Regions from separate parts of the Streptomyces sp. XY431 genome, predicted to be linked through region 1. Evidence: riboswitches for the same ligand, from Rfam matches in the RefSeq annotation. Region 1 holds a riboswitch; each other region holds the start of a gene.

Region 1 (5,183 bases):
ACGGGAGCCGGCGGTGGTGGCGGTGCGGTGGATTCGTTCCCGGACCAGGGCTACGGGCGCGCCCTGTTCCCGGTCCAGCGACACTTTACTCCGCCCGGGACCGAAGATATTCCCGCCAAAATACGCGCGGCCGTCCGCGGCACGGAATTCCGTGCCGCGGACGGCCGTGGACGACGCGCCCGCCCCGGGGGGAACGGACCGCCCGCGGATCACCCGCCGGCGACCGCCGGGATGATCGAAATGTTCGCGCCGTCCTTGATCTCCGTCTCCAGGCCCTCGGCGAACCGCACGTCGTCGTCGTTCACATAGACATTGACGAAACGGCGCAGCTTGCCGGTGTCGTCGAGGATCCGCGCGGCGATCCCGGCGTGGTTGCGCTCCAGGTCGGCGATCACCTCGCCCAGCGTGGCGCCCTCGGCGGGCACCTCGCTGACGCCGCCGGTGTAGGTGCGCAGGATGGTCGGGATGCGGACGTTGGCGCTCATGGGGGGTCTCCTCGGTTTCGGGCGCTGAGCCGGTCGATCAGGGGGGCGGGATCAGGCGGAGGCCAGGCCGGCGCCCCGGAAGGCGTCCAGGGTCGGCCGGATGACGGCGGTCATGCCCGCCTCGGAGACCGCGTCGAGGGTCTTCAGCCCGTCACCGGTGTTGATGGCGACGGTCTCCTTCGACGGGTCCAGCTGCCCGGTCTCGATCAGCTTCTTGAGCACGCCGACGGTCACGCCGCCCGCGGTCTCCGCGAAGACGCCCTCGGTCCGGGCCAGCAGCCGGATCGCCGCCACGACCTCCTCGTCCGTGACGTCCTCCACCGCGCCGCCGGTGCGCCGGGCGATGTCCAGCACGTACGGGCCGTCGGCCGGGTTGCCGATCGCCAGCGACTTGGCGATGGTGTCCGGCTTGACCGGCCGGATCACGTCGTGGCCGGCCTTGAAGGCCGCCGAGACCGGCGAGCAGCCCGCCGCCTGGGCACCGAAGATCCGGTACGGCCGGTCCTCGACCAGGCCCAGCTTGATCAGCTCCTGCAGCCCCTTGTCGATCTTGGTGAGCTGGGAGCCCGAAGCGACCGGGATCACGATCTGCTCCGGCAGCCGCCAGCCGAGCTGCTCGCAGATCTCGTAGGCGAGCGTCTTGGAGCCCTCGCCGTAGTACGGCCGCAGATTGACGTTGACGAAGCCCCAGCCCTCGCCGGCCGGGTCGCCGATCAGCTCCGAGCAGAACCGGTTCACATCGTCGTAGTTGCCCTCGATGCCGACCAGCTCGCCGCCGTACACCCCGGCCATCACGACCTTGCCCTGCTCCAGGTCGTGCGGGATGAACACGCAGGACCGGAAGCCCGCCCGGGCCGCCGCCGCGCCGACCGCGCCGGCCAGGTTGCCGGTCGACGAGCAGGACAGCGTGGTGTAGCCGAACACGCGGGCCGCCTCGATGGCGCAGGCCACCACGCGGTCCTTGAAGGAGTGGGTCGGGTTCCCGGAGTCGTCCTTGATGTGCAGCTGACCGGTGAAGCCGAGCTCGCGGCCCAGGTTGTCCGCCTTCACCAGCGGGGTCCACCCCGGGTTGAGGTTCGGCTTGGTCGCCACGTCGGCCGGGACGGGCAGCAGCGGCGCGTAGCGCCAGATCGACGCCGGACCGGCCTCGATCCGCTTGCGCAGCTCCTCGGCGCCCTCGCTGCCGAAGTCGTAGGAGATCTCCAGCGGACCGAAGCACTCCAGACAGGCGAAGCTGGGACCGAGCGGGAACCGGGTGCCGCACTCGCGACAGGACAGCGCGGTGGCGGGGCCGAGGTCGACGGTGACGGGTGCGGCGGTGTCGATAGCCATGATGGGCGGAGGCCTCTCTCCTCATCTTCCCCGTGACGCGGTCGCGCCCGGGCCGGAATTGGCACCTGTCCCGCCGGGGCGTGAAGCCGACCGTGCGAGAAGGTTGCCGGGACGTCAACGGGCCGTTCCCTCAGTCCCTCTGGATGAGCTCTGTGAAGTTGTGGGTTGTGCTCAGCGGCGACCCCGGCGTGCGAAGGTCCGATCGCTGTACGAAGACTGTATCCGAAGGCATCGGTCCCGAACCCGACCGTCCGCCACGCGAGATGACCCGTCCCAACCGATCCCGTCGAGGAGAGCACCGTGCCCGCCGAACCGACCCCCGCGCTCCTCCCCGAGACCGCGTCCTGGCTGCGCCGGCGCTCGTGGACCGCGGCCGACCGACCGGTTCACACGCTCCCGGCCGCCAAGCGCGCCCTCGGTCCGGCGGGCACCGTCAGCGTCGTGCTGCCCGCCCTGGACGAGGAGGCCACCGTCGGCGAGATCGTCCGGGTCATCCGGCGGGAACTGATGGAACGACTGCCGCTGGTGGACGAGCTGGTGGTGGTCGACTCCGGTTCCGTCGACGCCACCGCCGAGGTCGCCGCCGAGGCCGGTGCCACCGTCGTCCACCGGGACGCCATCCTGCCCCGGCTGCCCGCCGCCCCCGGCAAGGGCGAGGTGCTGTGGCGTTCGCTGCTGGCCACCCGCGGCGAGATCGTCTGCTTCGTGGACGCCGACCTGCGCGAGTTCGACCCCGCCCTGGTCTCCGGCATCATCGGCCCGCTGCTCACCGAGCCGGACATCCACCTGGTCAAGGCGATGTACGACCGGCCGCTGGAGACCGACGGCGCGGTGGTGCCGGCCGGCGGCGGCCGGGTCACCGAACTGGTCGCCCGTCCGCTGCTCAATCTGCACTGGCCGGAACTCGCCGGTTTCGTCCAGCCGCTCGGCGGCGAGTACGCGGCCCGCCGCTCACTGCTCGAACGGCTGCCCTTCCCCACCGGCTACGGCGTCGAGCTCGGCCTGCTCGTCGACGCGCTGGAGACGGCCGGACTGGACGCGCTCGCCCAGGTGGACGTCGGCATCCGCCACCACCGGCACCAGGACGCCCAGGCACTCGGCCGGATGGCGGCCACCATCTACCGCACCGCACTGGAGCGGCTGGACCGCACCCACCGGCTGAAGGCCTCCGCCGACCTGGTCCGCCCACTGCTCACCCAGTTCACCCGCGACCCGCTGACCCGCGCCTTCACCGCCCACACCCACCCGGTCACCGCGACCGAGCGGCCGCCGATGCACACCGTGCCCGAGTACGCCACCCGACACTGAGGACCCGTCCCGCGGGTTTGCCGCCCCGGAGCCCCGGCAACCAACCAACCATGGGTGATCTCACGACCGAGCGTTCGAATCCGACCGGCGCCGCCCCCGTCCTGGTGGCGTCCAACCGGGGGCCGGTGTCCTTCGGCACCGCGGACGACGGCACACTGACCCTCCGCAGAGGCGGCGGCGGACTGGTCTCCGGACTCTCCGCGATCGACGACCCGGACGCCGTCTGGGTCTGCGCCGCCCTCTCCGACGCCGACCGCCGGGCCGCCCGCGAGGCCCCGGACGGCCGGCTCGACCGGGCCGGCCACGACGTCGGCGGCCAGGCCGTCCGGATGCTCGGCATCGACCCGGAGACCTTCGCCCGCGCCTACAACGGCATCGCCAACTCGACCCTCTGGTTCGTCCACCACCTGCTCTGGAACACCCCGACCGCCCCCGTCTTCGACGCCGGCTTCCGCACCGAGTGGGCGGCCTACACCGCGTACAACACGGCCTTCGCCGAGGCCCTCGCCGCCGAGGCCGCCCCCGGCGCCGCCGTCCTGGTGCAGGACTACCACCTCTCGCTCGTCCCGGCGCTGCTCCGCGCCGCCCGCCCCGATCTGCGGATCGGCCACTTCTCGCACACCCCCTGGGCGCCGCCCGAGTACCTGCGGCTGCTGCCCGACGACATCGCCGAGGCCGTCCTCACCGGCATCCTCGGCGCCGACCGGGCGGGCTTCCTGACCCGCCGCTGGGCGCTCGCCTTCGCCGACTGCTGCGAGCGGTACCTCGACGCGGAGGTCGACCGCGAGGCGCTCACCGTGACGTACGCGGGCCGCACCACCGCCCTCGGCGTCCACGGCCTCGGCGCCGACGCCGACTTCCTGCGCGAGCGGGCCCACCGGCCGGACGTCGACGAGCGGCTCGCCACCCTGCGTGCGACCGTCGGCGACCGCCGCACCGTCGTCCGGGTCGACCGCACCGAGCTGAGCAAGAACATCGTCCGCGGCTTCCTGGCCTACCGGCACCTGCTGCGCACCCGCCCGGAGTGGCACGACCGGGTGGTCCACATCGCCTTCGCCTACCCGTCCCGCACCGACCTCGCCGAGTACCGGGCCTACACCGACCAGGTGCGGGCGCTCGCCGCGGAGATCGAGGCGGAGTTCGGCACCCCGGACTGGCGGCCGCTGGTCCTCCACGTCGACGACGACTTCCCGCGCTCGCTGGCCGCCTACCGGCTGGCCGACGTGGCCCTGGTCAACCCGATCCGGGACGGCATGAACCTCGTCGCCAAGGAGGTCCCGGTGGTCTCCGACCAGGGGTGCGCGCTCGTGCTCTCCCGGGAGGCCGGCGCGCACGCCGAACTCGGCCAGGACGCGCTGAGCGTCAACCCCTACGACATCGTGGCCACCGCCGAGGCGCTGCACGCCGGGCTCACCATGCCGGCCGAGGAGCGGGCCGACCGCTGCAAGCGGCTGGCCGCCGCCGCGACGGCGCTGCCGCCGCAGCAGTGGTTCCTGGACCAGCTCAACGCCCTGCGGCCGGGCGGCTGAGCTCCTCCTCCAGCGCGACCAGCAGTTCCACCACGCCGGCCGGGCCCGGGACCACCAGGTCCGCCCGGTCGGCGAGCTCGCGCACCGGCGCGTCCCCCACCGCGCCGCTGCACACCAGCAGCCCGGCCAGGCCCTCCGGGCGCAGCCCCTCCACCGCCGCGAAGGCCGGCACGTCCCCCAGGTCGTCGCCCGCGTAGAGCACCGAACGTGCCCCGCGCTCGCGCAGCAGCCCGGTCAGCGCCGCCCCCTTGTCCACCCCCGGCGGCCGCAGCTCCAGCACCAGCCGGCCCGGCTCCACCACCAGCCCGTGCTCGGCCGCCAGCCGCTCCATCGGCGCTCGCAGCAGCTCGAACGCGGCCGCCGGTTCGGCCGTCCGCCGGGTGTGCACGGCCACCGAGCGGCCCTTGTCCTCCACCCAGGTGCCCTCGGGCGCGCCGAGCGCCGCCAGCCGCTCCGCCAGCTCCGCCCGCACCGCGGCCACGCCCGGGTGCGGCGGCGGCGCGGTCAGCCGGCCGTCCTCCCAGCGCTC
Region 2 (5,183 bases), on a different contig from region 1:
GAGACGCTGACCGTTCTCGTCTACAGCCACGACCGAACCACCCGCGAGCAGGTGCTGACCGCTCTCGGGCGGCGGCCCGCGGAGGACCTGCCGGAGCTGGCCTACCTGGAGTGCGCGACCACCCCCGCGGTGCTCAAGGCGCTGGAGAAGGGTGGCGTCGACCTCTGCGTCCTGGACGGTGAGGCGGTGCCGGCCGGCGGGCTCGGGCTCGCGCGGCAGCTGAAGGACGAGATCTACGGTTGCCCGCCGGTGCTGGTGCTGATCGGCCGGCCGCAGGACTCCTGGCTGGCCGCCTGGAGCCGGGCCGACGCGGCGATCTCCCAGCCGGTGGACCCGGTGGCGCTGGCGGAGGCCGCCGCCACGCTGCTGCGGGCCAGGCTGGCCAAGCGGGCGCCCGCCGTTCGCTAGCCGTACCGCTCCGTCCCGGTCTGCACCGGTGCGGCCGGGCCGCGTCTCACCCCGCGTCTCAGTACAAGAGAAGAAGGGTGAACGGCGGAGCCCCGGCGCCCCGCCGCTCGATAGGCTGACTCCGTCCCTACGTCCTTCCCCGGTCAGCCGGGGCAGCGAGAGCTGGAGTCAGCCATGGTGAACGTGCAGCCTGCGAACGGTGGTAGCGACCCCGCGCAGGTGGTCCGCTCCTGGCCGGACATCCTGTCGGCGCTGCTGAGGGGAGAGGACCTCGACCGCTCGGCCACCGCGTGGGCGATGGACCGGATCATGAGCGGCGAGGCCTCCCCGGTGCAGGTGGCCGGGTTCATGGTGGCGCTGCGGGCCAAGGGCGAGACGGTCGACGAGATCTCCGGGCTGGTCGACTCGATGTACGCGCACGCCGAGCCGCTGGACATCCCCGGCCCGGCGGTGGACATCGTCGGTACCGGCGGCGACCGGGCCAAGACCGTCAACATCTCCACCATGTCGGCGATCGTCGCCGCCGCGGCCGGCGCCAAGGTGGTCAAGCACGGCAACCGGGCCGCCTCCTCGTCCAGCGGTTCCTCGGACGTGCTGGAGAAGCTGGGCATCAGTCTGGACCTCCGGCCGCGCCGGGTCGCCGAGATCGCCGAGGAGGTCGGGCTCACCTTCTGCTTCGCCGCGACCTTCCACCCGTCGATGCGGCACGCCGCGCCGGCCCGGCGCGACCTCGGGGTGCCCACCGCGTTCAACATCCTGGGGCCGCTGACCAACCCGGCCCGGGTGACGGCGCACGCGATCGGCTGCTTCGACACCCGCCTGGCGGGGCTGATCGCCGGGGTGCTCGCCCGGCGCGGTGCCACCGCGCTGGTCTTCCGGGGCGACGACGGACTGGACGAGCTGACCATCAGCACCACCTCGCGGGTGTGGGTGGTCCGCGACGGCGCCGTCACCGAGACCGCCTTCGACCCGCGCGAGGTCGGCATCGAGCCGGTCGGCATCGAGGCGCTGCGCGGCGCGGACCCGGCGTACAACGCGGAGGTCGCGCGCCGGGTGCTGGCCGGGGAGCACGGCCCGGTCCGGGACGCGGTGCTGCTGAACTCGGCGGCCGCGCTGGTGGCGCTGGACCTCACCGACGCGCCGCTCGCCGAGCAGCTCGGGGCGGCCATGCGGCGTACCGCGGCGGCCGTCGACTCGGGTGCCGCGCGGGACCTGCTGAAGCACTGGTCGGAGGCCACCGCCCGGGCGTGACACGGCGGTTGGGGCCCATCGGGAATCCTCCCGGTGGGCCCCTGTCGGTGTCCGGGATGTGGACTCTTGTTTGACCGGGGGACGGACCCGACCTAAAGTCTTGGCCAGGTCATGAGCGACAGCGACAAGCCCCAGCTTGCTGTCCGGCAACCCTCCGTCCGTGGCGGGGTGCCCTGGGTGAGGACCGGGCCGTGCGGCGAGCCGTCCGCGTGGCAAGCGCGGACACCCGGATCATCACGCACTCCCGGGGTCCCTGACCCGTAGACGGAGTGCATCCTCATGTCTCTCGCGACCGACCTCCTCGCCCCCCTCCCCGTTCTCGGCCACGATGTCGAGGTCCCGCTCGCCAACGGTGACAAGGTCGCCTACGCGGCGCTCGACTACGCCGCCAGCGCCCCGGCGCTCCAGCGGGTCTGGGACGAGGTCGCCGCCTACGCCCCCTACTACGGCAGCGTGCACCGCGGCGCCGGCTACCTGTCCCAGCTCTCCACCGACCTGTTCGAGCAGAGCCGCCGCACCGTCGCCGAGTTCCTGGACCTGCGCGAGGGCGACCAGGTGGTCTTCACCCGCGCCACCACCGACTCGCTCAACCTGCTGGCCGGCGCCGTCCCGGCCGGGACCCAGGTGTTCGCCTTCGAGACCGAGCACCACGCCTCGCTGCTGCCCTGGGCGCACGCCGGTCTGACCGTCACCTGTCTGCGCGCCCCCCGTTCGCACGCCGAGGCGGTCGCCGCCTTCGACGCCGCGCTCGCCGAGGCGCCCGAGGGCCCGAAGCTGCTCTGCGTCACCGGCGCCTCGAACGTCACCGGCGAGCTCTGGCCGGTCGCCGAGCTGACCAGGACCGCCCACCGGTACGGCGCCCGGGTGGTGCTGGACGCCGCGCAGCTGGTCCCGCACCACCGGGTCTCGGTGCGCGAGCTGGGTGTCGACTGGATCGCCTTCTCCGGCCACAAGCTGTACGCGCCGTTCGGCGCCGGGGTACTGGCGGGCCGGGCCGACTGGCTGGACGAGGCCGAGCCCTACCTGGCCGGCGGCGGCGCCACCCGTACGGTGGCCCGGGAGACCGACGGCTCGGTGGCCGTGCAGTGGCACACCGGCCCGGCCCGGCACGAGGCCGGCTCCCCGAACGTCATCGGCGTGTACGCGATCGCGGCGGCCTGCCGGGCGCTCACCGAGGCCGGGTTCGACGCGCTGGAGGCGCGCGAGCGGGCGCTGGTGGCCCGGCTGAAGGCCGGTCTGGCGGAGGTCCCCGAGGTCAGGGTGCTGAACCTGTTCGGCGCCGACGCGGACCGGGTGGGCGTGCTGTCCTTCGTGGTCCGGGGCTGGAACAGCTCGCACTTCTCGGCCGCGCTGTCCGCCGAGTACGGCATCGGCGTGCGGGACGGCCTGTTCTGCGCCCACCCGCTGGTGCGCACGCTGCTCGGCGACGAGGAGGCCGCGCCCTCGGAGTGCGGCGCGCCGGAGGCTTCGCTGCCGGGCGAGCGCAGCCTGAACGCGATCCGGGTGAGCTTCGGCGCCGGTACCCCGGACGAGCACGTGGACCGGTTCCTGACCGCCGTCCGCGAGCTGGTCACGGACGGCGCGGCGTGGAGCTACCGGAACGAGGGCGGCCGCTGCGTCGCGGACACCCGCCGGGAGGGCTGAGGCCCCGTCCGGCCCCTCCGGCCGGCCGCGCTGTCGGCTACTCCTCCAGGCCGATCGCGAACGCGGCCTCGAGGTCGTGCTGGGAGTAGGTGCGGAAGGCGATCTGGGTCTCGGTGTGCGCCACGCCCGGGACCTTGTTCAGCCGGCCGGGGATCACCTCGGCGAGGTCGTCGTGCCGGCGCACCCGCACCATCGCGACCAGGTCGTAGCCGCCGGTCACCGAGTAGACCTCGCTGACGCCCTCGATGGCGGCGATCGCCTCGGCGATCTCCGGGATGCGGTCGACGCTGGTCTTGATCAGGACGATGGCGGTGATCACGGTGGCGTACTCCTTTGTGAGGTGCCGCCAGGGTAGCGGGCGTCGGCCGCACCGTCGCGGGGGTGGGGGCGGGTGCGGGTGCGGGTACGGCGGGGTCGGCGCTCGGCCAGGGTGCAGGCGTACAGGAAGCCCGCCATGAAGCCGATCACGTGCACCAGGTACGCCACCCCCGGTCCGGCGGAGTGCACCGACCACCACTGGAGCGCGAACCAGAGGCCCAGCACCAGCCAGGCCGGGAACCGCAGCGGCAGGAAGAGCAGCAGCGGGACGAGCGTGGTGACCCGGGCGTGCGGGTGGAACCGCAGGTAGGAGCCGAGCACGGCGGAGATCGCCCCCGAGGCGCCGATCAGCACCCGGGTCGAGTCCGCCGAGTGCGCCTCGGCCAGCGCGAAGCCGTAGGTGGTCACTGCGCCGGCCGCCAGGTAGAAGAGGAGGAACCGGGGGCGGCCGAGCCGGCGCTCCACGGCGGGGCCGAAGACGTGGAGGAAGAGCAGGTTGCCGAGCAGGTGCAGCCAGCCGGCGTGCAGGAAGAGCGCGCTGAGCACGGACAGCGCCGGGTGCTTGCCGGGGGTGGCCGAGGCCGGGCAGCCGGGTACCGGCTCGGGGGCCTCGGCCAGTTGGTCCGCGGTCAGCGGGTGACCGGTCAGGAGCTCGGCGGGGACGGCCCCCCAGCGCTGCTCGTAGCGCTGCTCGGCGCAGACCCGGGCCTGGTCCCGGCCGTAGAGGGGGTTGAGCCCCGCCGCCGGTCCGAGCAGGAAGACCGCGGTGTTCAGCGCGATCAGCGCGTAGCAGACGGCCGGGGCGGTGGCGGCCGGTCGGCCGCGGTGCGCGCCGGGGTGGGGGACCGGGATCGCCATGGGCTCCAGCATCCCCCCGGTGCCGGGCGGGCACCGCGCGGTTACGGCAGGTGGGCTACCGCCCGGGAGTGATCGGCCGGTAGCCGGGAAGGTTGCCCCAGGCAATAGGCTTGGGGCGGGCATTCCCGCCTCCCGCCGCCGACGCCGGGGCTCCGGGGGGAGCGCCTGAGCCCGTTCCGGGACCACCCGAGAGGACCCCCGATGACCGTCCCCGCCCTGACCGCCGAGACGCGCTGGCGCTGCACGCTCTGCGGAAACCTGACCCGCTTCGACGTGACCCGGACCGCCCGGGTGACCGAGTTCCTCCACTTCGACCTGGCCGGCGAGTCCAAGGTCGAGGAGACCCAGGTGCTCAGCGAGACCGTGGAGTCGGTGCGCTGCCGCTGGTGCAACGCCGTGGACCAGGTCGAGCTGGTCGCCCGTCCCGGTGCGGACGAGGCGGCCGAGGCCGCCGAGGCTCCCGAGCAGGGCTGACCGCCCGGTCCGTGCGGTGGGCGGTGAGCGGCGTGGCCGCCCGCCGCACGGGACAATACAGAGAGAACGCACGGAGTGTGACGGGGGTGGCGGCCGAGGGCCGTACCCCGCTGGACCAGGATCGGAGCCGAGGACGTGGTGGACGCAGCGAAGGAGCCCGCCGGGCCGCAGGGGCGGCAGCCCGCTGTGGACGCGCAGGCGCCGGACGCGGCAGTGGCCGCCCCCTCCGA
Region 3 (5,183 bases), on a different contig from region 1:
GGTCGGCCGCGTGGTCCGCGCCGATGATGCGGCCCTCCGCGGCGCCGTGGTTCCGGACCTGGGCCGTGCAGGGCTTCGACCACCAGTCGGTGCGGCAGGTGGTGCGACTCGGCACGGGTGGCAAGGCCGTCCGGTTCCGGCTGTCCAATCTCTACGGGACGACGCCGCTGCGGCTGAGCGGGGCCAGTGTCGGCCGGGCGACCGACGGGGCGGCCGTCGTCCCCGGGACGGTGCTGCCGTTGCGCTTCGGGCACCGGGACTCCGTCGTCGTCCCCGCGGGCGGAGAGGTCGTCAGCGATCCGGTGCCGCTGCCGGTGGCGGCCCGCGACCGGGTGGCACTGACCCTCTGGTTCGACGGCCCGACCGGCCCGGCCACCTACCACCAGCTGTCCATGACCACGACCTACCGGGCCGACGGCGACCACCGCGGGGACACCGGCGCGGCGGCGTTCACCGACGCCGTCCGGCCCGGGTACGGCTCCTGGTACTACCTCGGCGGGGTCGAGGTCACCGGCGGGCGGCCCGTGGGCAGGGCGGTGGTGGCGTTCGGCGAGTCCACCACCGACGGCTTCGGCGCCACCGTCGACGGCGACGACCGCTACCCCGACCTCCTCGCCGAGCGGCTCACCGCCGCCGGCCGGCCGCGACCGGTGCTCAACGCCGGCATCGGCTCGAACAAGATGCTCGCCGATTCCGCCTGCGCCGGGGACAGCGCCCTGAGTCGCTTCCGGCGCGACGTGCTCGACCGGCCGAACGTCGGCACGGTCATCGTCTCGCACGGCATGAACGACATCCTCCGCAGCGGCGACCAGATCTGCGGCGTGGACCGCGACGACCCGCCGGTGACCCTCCAGCGGCTGATCGACGCCCACCGCACCCTGATCCGGGCCGCCCACGCCCGGGGCGTCAAGGCAGTCGGCGCCACCCTGATGCCCTTCGGCGGCGCACCGTTCTGGACCGCGCAGACCGACCGGCTGCGCCGCGACCTGAATGAGTGGATCCGCACCTCCGGCGCGTACGACGCGGTGGCCGACTTCGACCGCGCCATCGACCCCGAGGGCACCGGCGCGATCCCGGACGGCTACCACGCCGGCGACCACCTCCACCCCGGGCCGCTCGGATACCGCGTCATGGCGGACAGCATCGACCTGGACAGCCTGCGCTGACCCACCCTCGGCCGCGGGGGCGGACACCCCCCGCGGCCGGGGCGGCCGGGGCCCGTCAGGTGGGGCGGAGCGCCTCGGTGAGACGGTCGGCCGCCTCGACGACCGTCTGCGAGAGAAGGGCGCCGGGGTGGCGGGTGAGCCGTTCGATCGGACCGGAGACCGTGACGGCGGCCACCACCCGGTTGGCCGGCCCCCGGACCGGCGCGGAGACGGAGGCGACCCCGAGCTCGCGTTCCCCGATCGACTGGGCCCAGCCACGTCGCCGGACACCGCTCAGCGCCGTCGCCGTGAAGCGGGCCCCCTGGAGACCCCGGTGGAGCCGCTCGGGCTCCTCCCAGGCCAGCAGGACCTGGGCGGCGGCGCCGACCTTCATCGGCAGGGTGACCCCCACCGGGACGGTGTCGCGCAGGCCGGACAGGCGCTCGGCGGCGGCCACGCAGATCCGGACGCCGCCCTGCCGGCGGTAGAGCTGGGCGCTCTCCCCGCTGACGTCGCGCAGCCGGGCGAGGACCGGGCCGGCGGCGGCCAGCAGCCGGTCCTCCCCGGCGGCCGCCGACAGCTCGCCGAGCCGGGGGCCGAGGATGAACCGGCCCTCCACGTCCCGGGCGACCAGCCGGTGCTGTTCGAGTGCGACGGCGAGCCGGTGCGCCGTGGGCCGGGCCAGGCCGGTCACGGCTACGAGTCCGGCCAGGGTGGCCGGACCGGCCTCCAGGGTGCCGAGGATCGAGGTGACCTTGTCGAGCACGCCGACGCCGCTCGTGTTCTCCATGGATGTCTCCGTCTCAGATCCCGTGAGCCGCCCGGGGGCACGCTCACGGAGGCCCCCCGTGGGGAGCCGGGGGGGTGGTCAGCGAGGGCGAGCCGCAGAAGTGGGCCGAGTGCCTGCGCCGGGCACGAGACGGGTACGCGAAAGGTCCGGGACGGGAAGCGCCCGGGGGAAGGACAGCACAGAGAGCACCGTGTCTCCTCATCTTTCCCGCGCCACATTGGCGACAGGCCGGAGTTGGCACTGATCCCGCACGGCACGGCGCGTACTTCGGACGCCGGGTCGAACGGGGAGCTGCCGGGGCTTCGTAGGGCCGGTCCCTCCACCCCTCTGGATGATTCGCGAAGAACGATACAAGACTCCCCCTCCCACCTGCCAAGCCCCCGGTGCCTGAGCTGCGGTCGGACGGGGCCGACGGGGCCGACGGCGGCCCGGCACTGTCGGCGCGGTGTCCTACAGTCGGGCCGTATGACGACCCTGATCACCGAGGGCGGCCCGGTCGCGGCCGACGCGACGGTCACGCGCACCGGCGGCGTACCGCTCGCCCCGCCCGGCACCGCCTGGCCGTCCTGTGCCGATTGCGGCGGCCCGCTGCAGTTCCTCGCGCAGATCGTGCTGGACGGGTCCGGCGCCGCCGTCGCCGGATCTCCGGGGCCACAGGACCGGGTGCTGGTGCTGTTCGCCTGCCAGAACCGTCCGGGTGTCTGTCAGGACTGGGAGGCCCGCTCGGGTGCCAACCTCGCGCTGATCCTCCCGGCCCGGGGACTGGCGCCGATCCCCCTTCCGGTGCCGGCCGACCTCGACGAGGACGAGGACGAGGACGATGAGGACGACGACCTCGACGCCCCGGACGAGGACGAGGACGAGTTCGAGGAGGAGTTCGAGGAGGAGGTCCTGCTCCTCGGCGCCACCCGCGCCGCCGAACCCCAACTCCTGCCGGAAGCCCAGGACTTCGACAGTGCCCGCGCCGCCTGGGCGGCACGGGCCGGCCGCCCCCGGAACCACGTCCTCGGGCAGCTCAACGGCACACCGGCCTGGCTCCAGTACGACCAGACACCGAGCTGCGCGAGCTGCGCGGAGCCGATGCGGCTCGCCGTCCAGCTCCAGGAGGGGCCCGATCCCCTCACCGCCATGAACTTCGGCAGCGGCCGGGCCTACGCCTTCGTCTGCTCCCCCTGCACCGACGCGGTGTTCCTCTGGCAGTGCTGAGCCCCGGGGAGCCTTCCGCGCCTGGCCGGCGGCGTCCCTCGACCGCGCCCCCGACCATGACGTCTCCGGCCGGCTCCGGTCAGTGACGCCCGAGGCCGTCGGCCGGACGTCCCGCCCGACTACCCCGGGTGAAGCACTCGGTGGACGTCAGCCGAGTTCCTCGGCGAGGCCGACGACGATGCCCTCGGGGCCGCGGACGTAGCAGAGCCGGTAGACGTTCTCGTACTGAACGATCTCGCCGACGAGTTCGCCGCCGCGGGTGCGCAGCCGGGCGACGACGTCCTCGATGTCGTCGACGGCGAACATGACGCGGCGCAGGCCGAGCGTGTTCGCCGGGGCGTCCTTCGGTTCGGGGGCGATCGCCTTCGGCCGGTGGAACCGCGCCAGCTCCACCCGGCCGGGACCGTTCGGGACCCGCAGCATCGCGACGTCCTGGCGGACGTCCTGGAGGCCGATGACACGCTCCGCCCCGGGCCAGTCCAGCGGCCCCGATCCCTCCAGTTCCATCCCGAGCTCGACGAAGAACGCGACGACGGCGTCGAGGTCCTCGACGACGATGAGGACGTTGTCCATGCGCCGGATCGCCATGCGGGGCCTCCTGGGTGCGGTGGGGAGCAGCGCTGCAGTCACGGTAACCGCCGGGTGTCCTCGGCCCCGGTCCGGCCACCCGTTCGGATGCACCGTGCGCCCGGCTGGGGGCGCGGAAGTCGGGGGCACACCCGAGGCTGGAGTGGGCTTCGGCCCCAACGGTTTCCGTCATGGCTCAACATCGACGCAGGAGGACATCATGACGACCAAGGCCAGCATCGTCTTCGCCCACGGCCTCTGGGCCGACGGCTCGTGCTTCAACAGGCTCGTCCCCACGCTCCAGGCCGAGGGCCACACGGTGGCGTGCTCGCAGCACGGCCTGGACTCGCTGGAGGGCGACGTCGCGTGCGTCACCCGCTCCATCGACCACGTGCCCGGCCCGGTGGTGCTCGTCGGGCATTCCTACGGCGGCACCCTGATCACCAAGGCCGGCGTCCACGACCGCGTGGGCGCGCTGGTCTACATCGCCGCGCTCGCCCCCGACGAGGACGAGACCTCGCAGGACCAGCAGAGCAAGTTCCCCAGCACACCCGTCTTCGAGCGCCTCGACATCTCCGGCGGCCGCATCTGGCTCACCGAGGCGGGCATCGGCGACTTCTGCGGCGATCTGCCGGAGGAGGAGCAGAAGCTCGTCCTGGCGACGGGCGCGGTGCCCGTCGCGGACCTGTTCGGCCAGCAGGTCCCGGGCACCGCCTGGCGCACGAAGCCCAGTTGGTACATCGTCGCGAACAACGACCGCACCGTGAACCCGGACCTGGAGCGGGCGGCCGCCGAACGCATGGGCGCGAAGACCTACGCCGTCGACAGCAGCCACGTGCCGATGCTGTCGCACCCGGACTTCGTGCTCGACGTCATCCGCGACGCGGCGCGGAGCCTGGCGGCGTAGCGCGCGGCCACCCGGACCCGGGGCCCGTCCGGAGCGTCTCTCCGGATCGAGAGCCCCGGTCATGACACCCCGTCGCATCGGCCGATCCCCGCGGAGAGGCTGTCGGGCGGCGGGGTCAGTCGCGGTCGGGGGCGAACGGCCCCTCGTCGAGGAAGCGGCGCAGGAGGCGGGCGAAGGTCCGGGCCTCCGCCGGCGGCCAGTCGGCGAGGGAGGTCTCGATGTCGGCGGCCAGTCGTCGGCGGGTCACGGCGACGACGTCCTGACCGTCGTCGGTGAGCGCGAGCAGGGTCGCGCGGCCGTCGGCCGGGTCGGGGCGGCGTTCGAGCAGGCCGGTGCGTTCCAGGCGGTCGGCGCGGCGGGTGACGGTGGTGCGGTCGAGCCCGATCTCGCGGCCGAGGTCGGCGGCGCTGAGCGGGCCGGTGCGGGCGAGGCCGCTGAGGACCGGGTAGGTGAGGTCGTCGACCCCCTCGCCCAGTCCCTCGGTCAGCCGGGCGTGGAGGTTGGTGCGGGTGCTGCGCCGGAGGAGCAGCCCGAGGGCGTCGGCGATGTCCTGTCCTGTCGTATCGGT

The links. Region 1 has a riboswitch for S-adenosylmethionine ahead of thrC (threonine synthase). Riboswitches for the same ligand answer to the same signal wherever they lie in the genome.
Region 2: another riboswitch for S-adenosylmethionine. It lies ahead of ADK60_RS21645 (aminotransferase class V-fold PLP-dependent enzyme); the one in region 1 lies ahead of thrC (threonine synthase).
Region 3: another riboswitch for S-adenosylmethionine. It lies ahead of ADK60_RS27265 (IclR family transcriptional regulator); the one in region 1 lies ahead of thrC (threonine synthase).

The regions. Positions count from the first base shown of each region.
Region 1 covers NZ_LGDO01000147.1:650-5,832, forward strand. The annotation lists gene ADK60_RS17505 (ubiquitin-like small modifier protein 1) at 210-485, opposite strand; gene thrC (threonine synthase) at 537-1,817, opposite strand; SAM riboswitch class I at 1,836-1,967, opposite strand; gene ADK60_RS17515 (glucosyl-3-phosphoglycerate synthase) at 2,118-3,125, shown strand; gene ADK60_RS17520 (alpha,alpha-trehalose-phosphate synthase (UDP-forming)) at 3,176-4,654, shown strand; gene otsB (trehalose-phosphatase) at 4,629-5,183, opposite strand, start outside.
Region 2 covers NZ_LGDO01000230.1:91,248-96,430, reverse strand. The annotation lists gene ADK60_RS21655 (hypothetical protein) at 1-408, shown strand, start outside; gene trpD (anthranilate phosphoribosyltransferase) at 583-1,659, shown strand; SAM riboswitch class IV at 1,767-1,884, shown strand; gene ADK60_RS21645 (aminotransferase class V-fold PLP-dependent enzyme) at 1,939-3,303, shown strand; gene ADK60_RS21640 (Lrp/AsnC ligand binding domain-containing protein) at 3,341-3,622, opposite strand; gene ADK60_RS21635 (rhomboid family intramembrane serine protease) at 3,619-4,479, opposite strand; gene ADK60_RS21630 (hypothetical protein) at 4,681-4,953, shown strand.
Region 3 covers NZ_LGDO01000402.1:587-5,769, forward strand. The annotation lists gene ADK60_RS27260 (SGNH/GDSL hydrolase family protein) at 1-1,166, shown strand, start outside; gene ADK60_RS27265 (IclR family transcriptional regulator) at 1,222-1,935, opposite strand; SAM riboswitch class I at 2,131-2,273, opposite strand; gene ADK60_RS45095 (DUF1963 domain-containing protein) at 2,401-3,141, shown strand; gene ADK60_RS27275 (VOC family protein) at 3,289-3,729, opposite strand; gene ADK60_RS27280 (alpha/beta fold hydrolase) at 3,929-4,615, shown strand; gene ADK60_RS27285 (MarR family winged helix-turn-helix transcriptional regulator) at 4,731-5,183, opposite strand, start outside.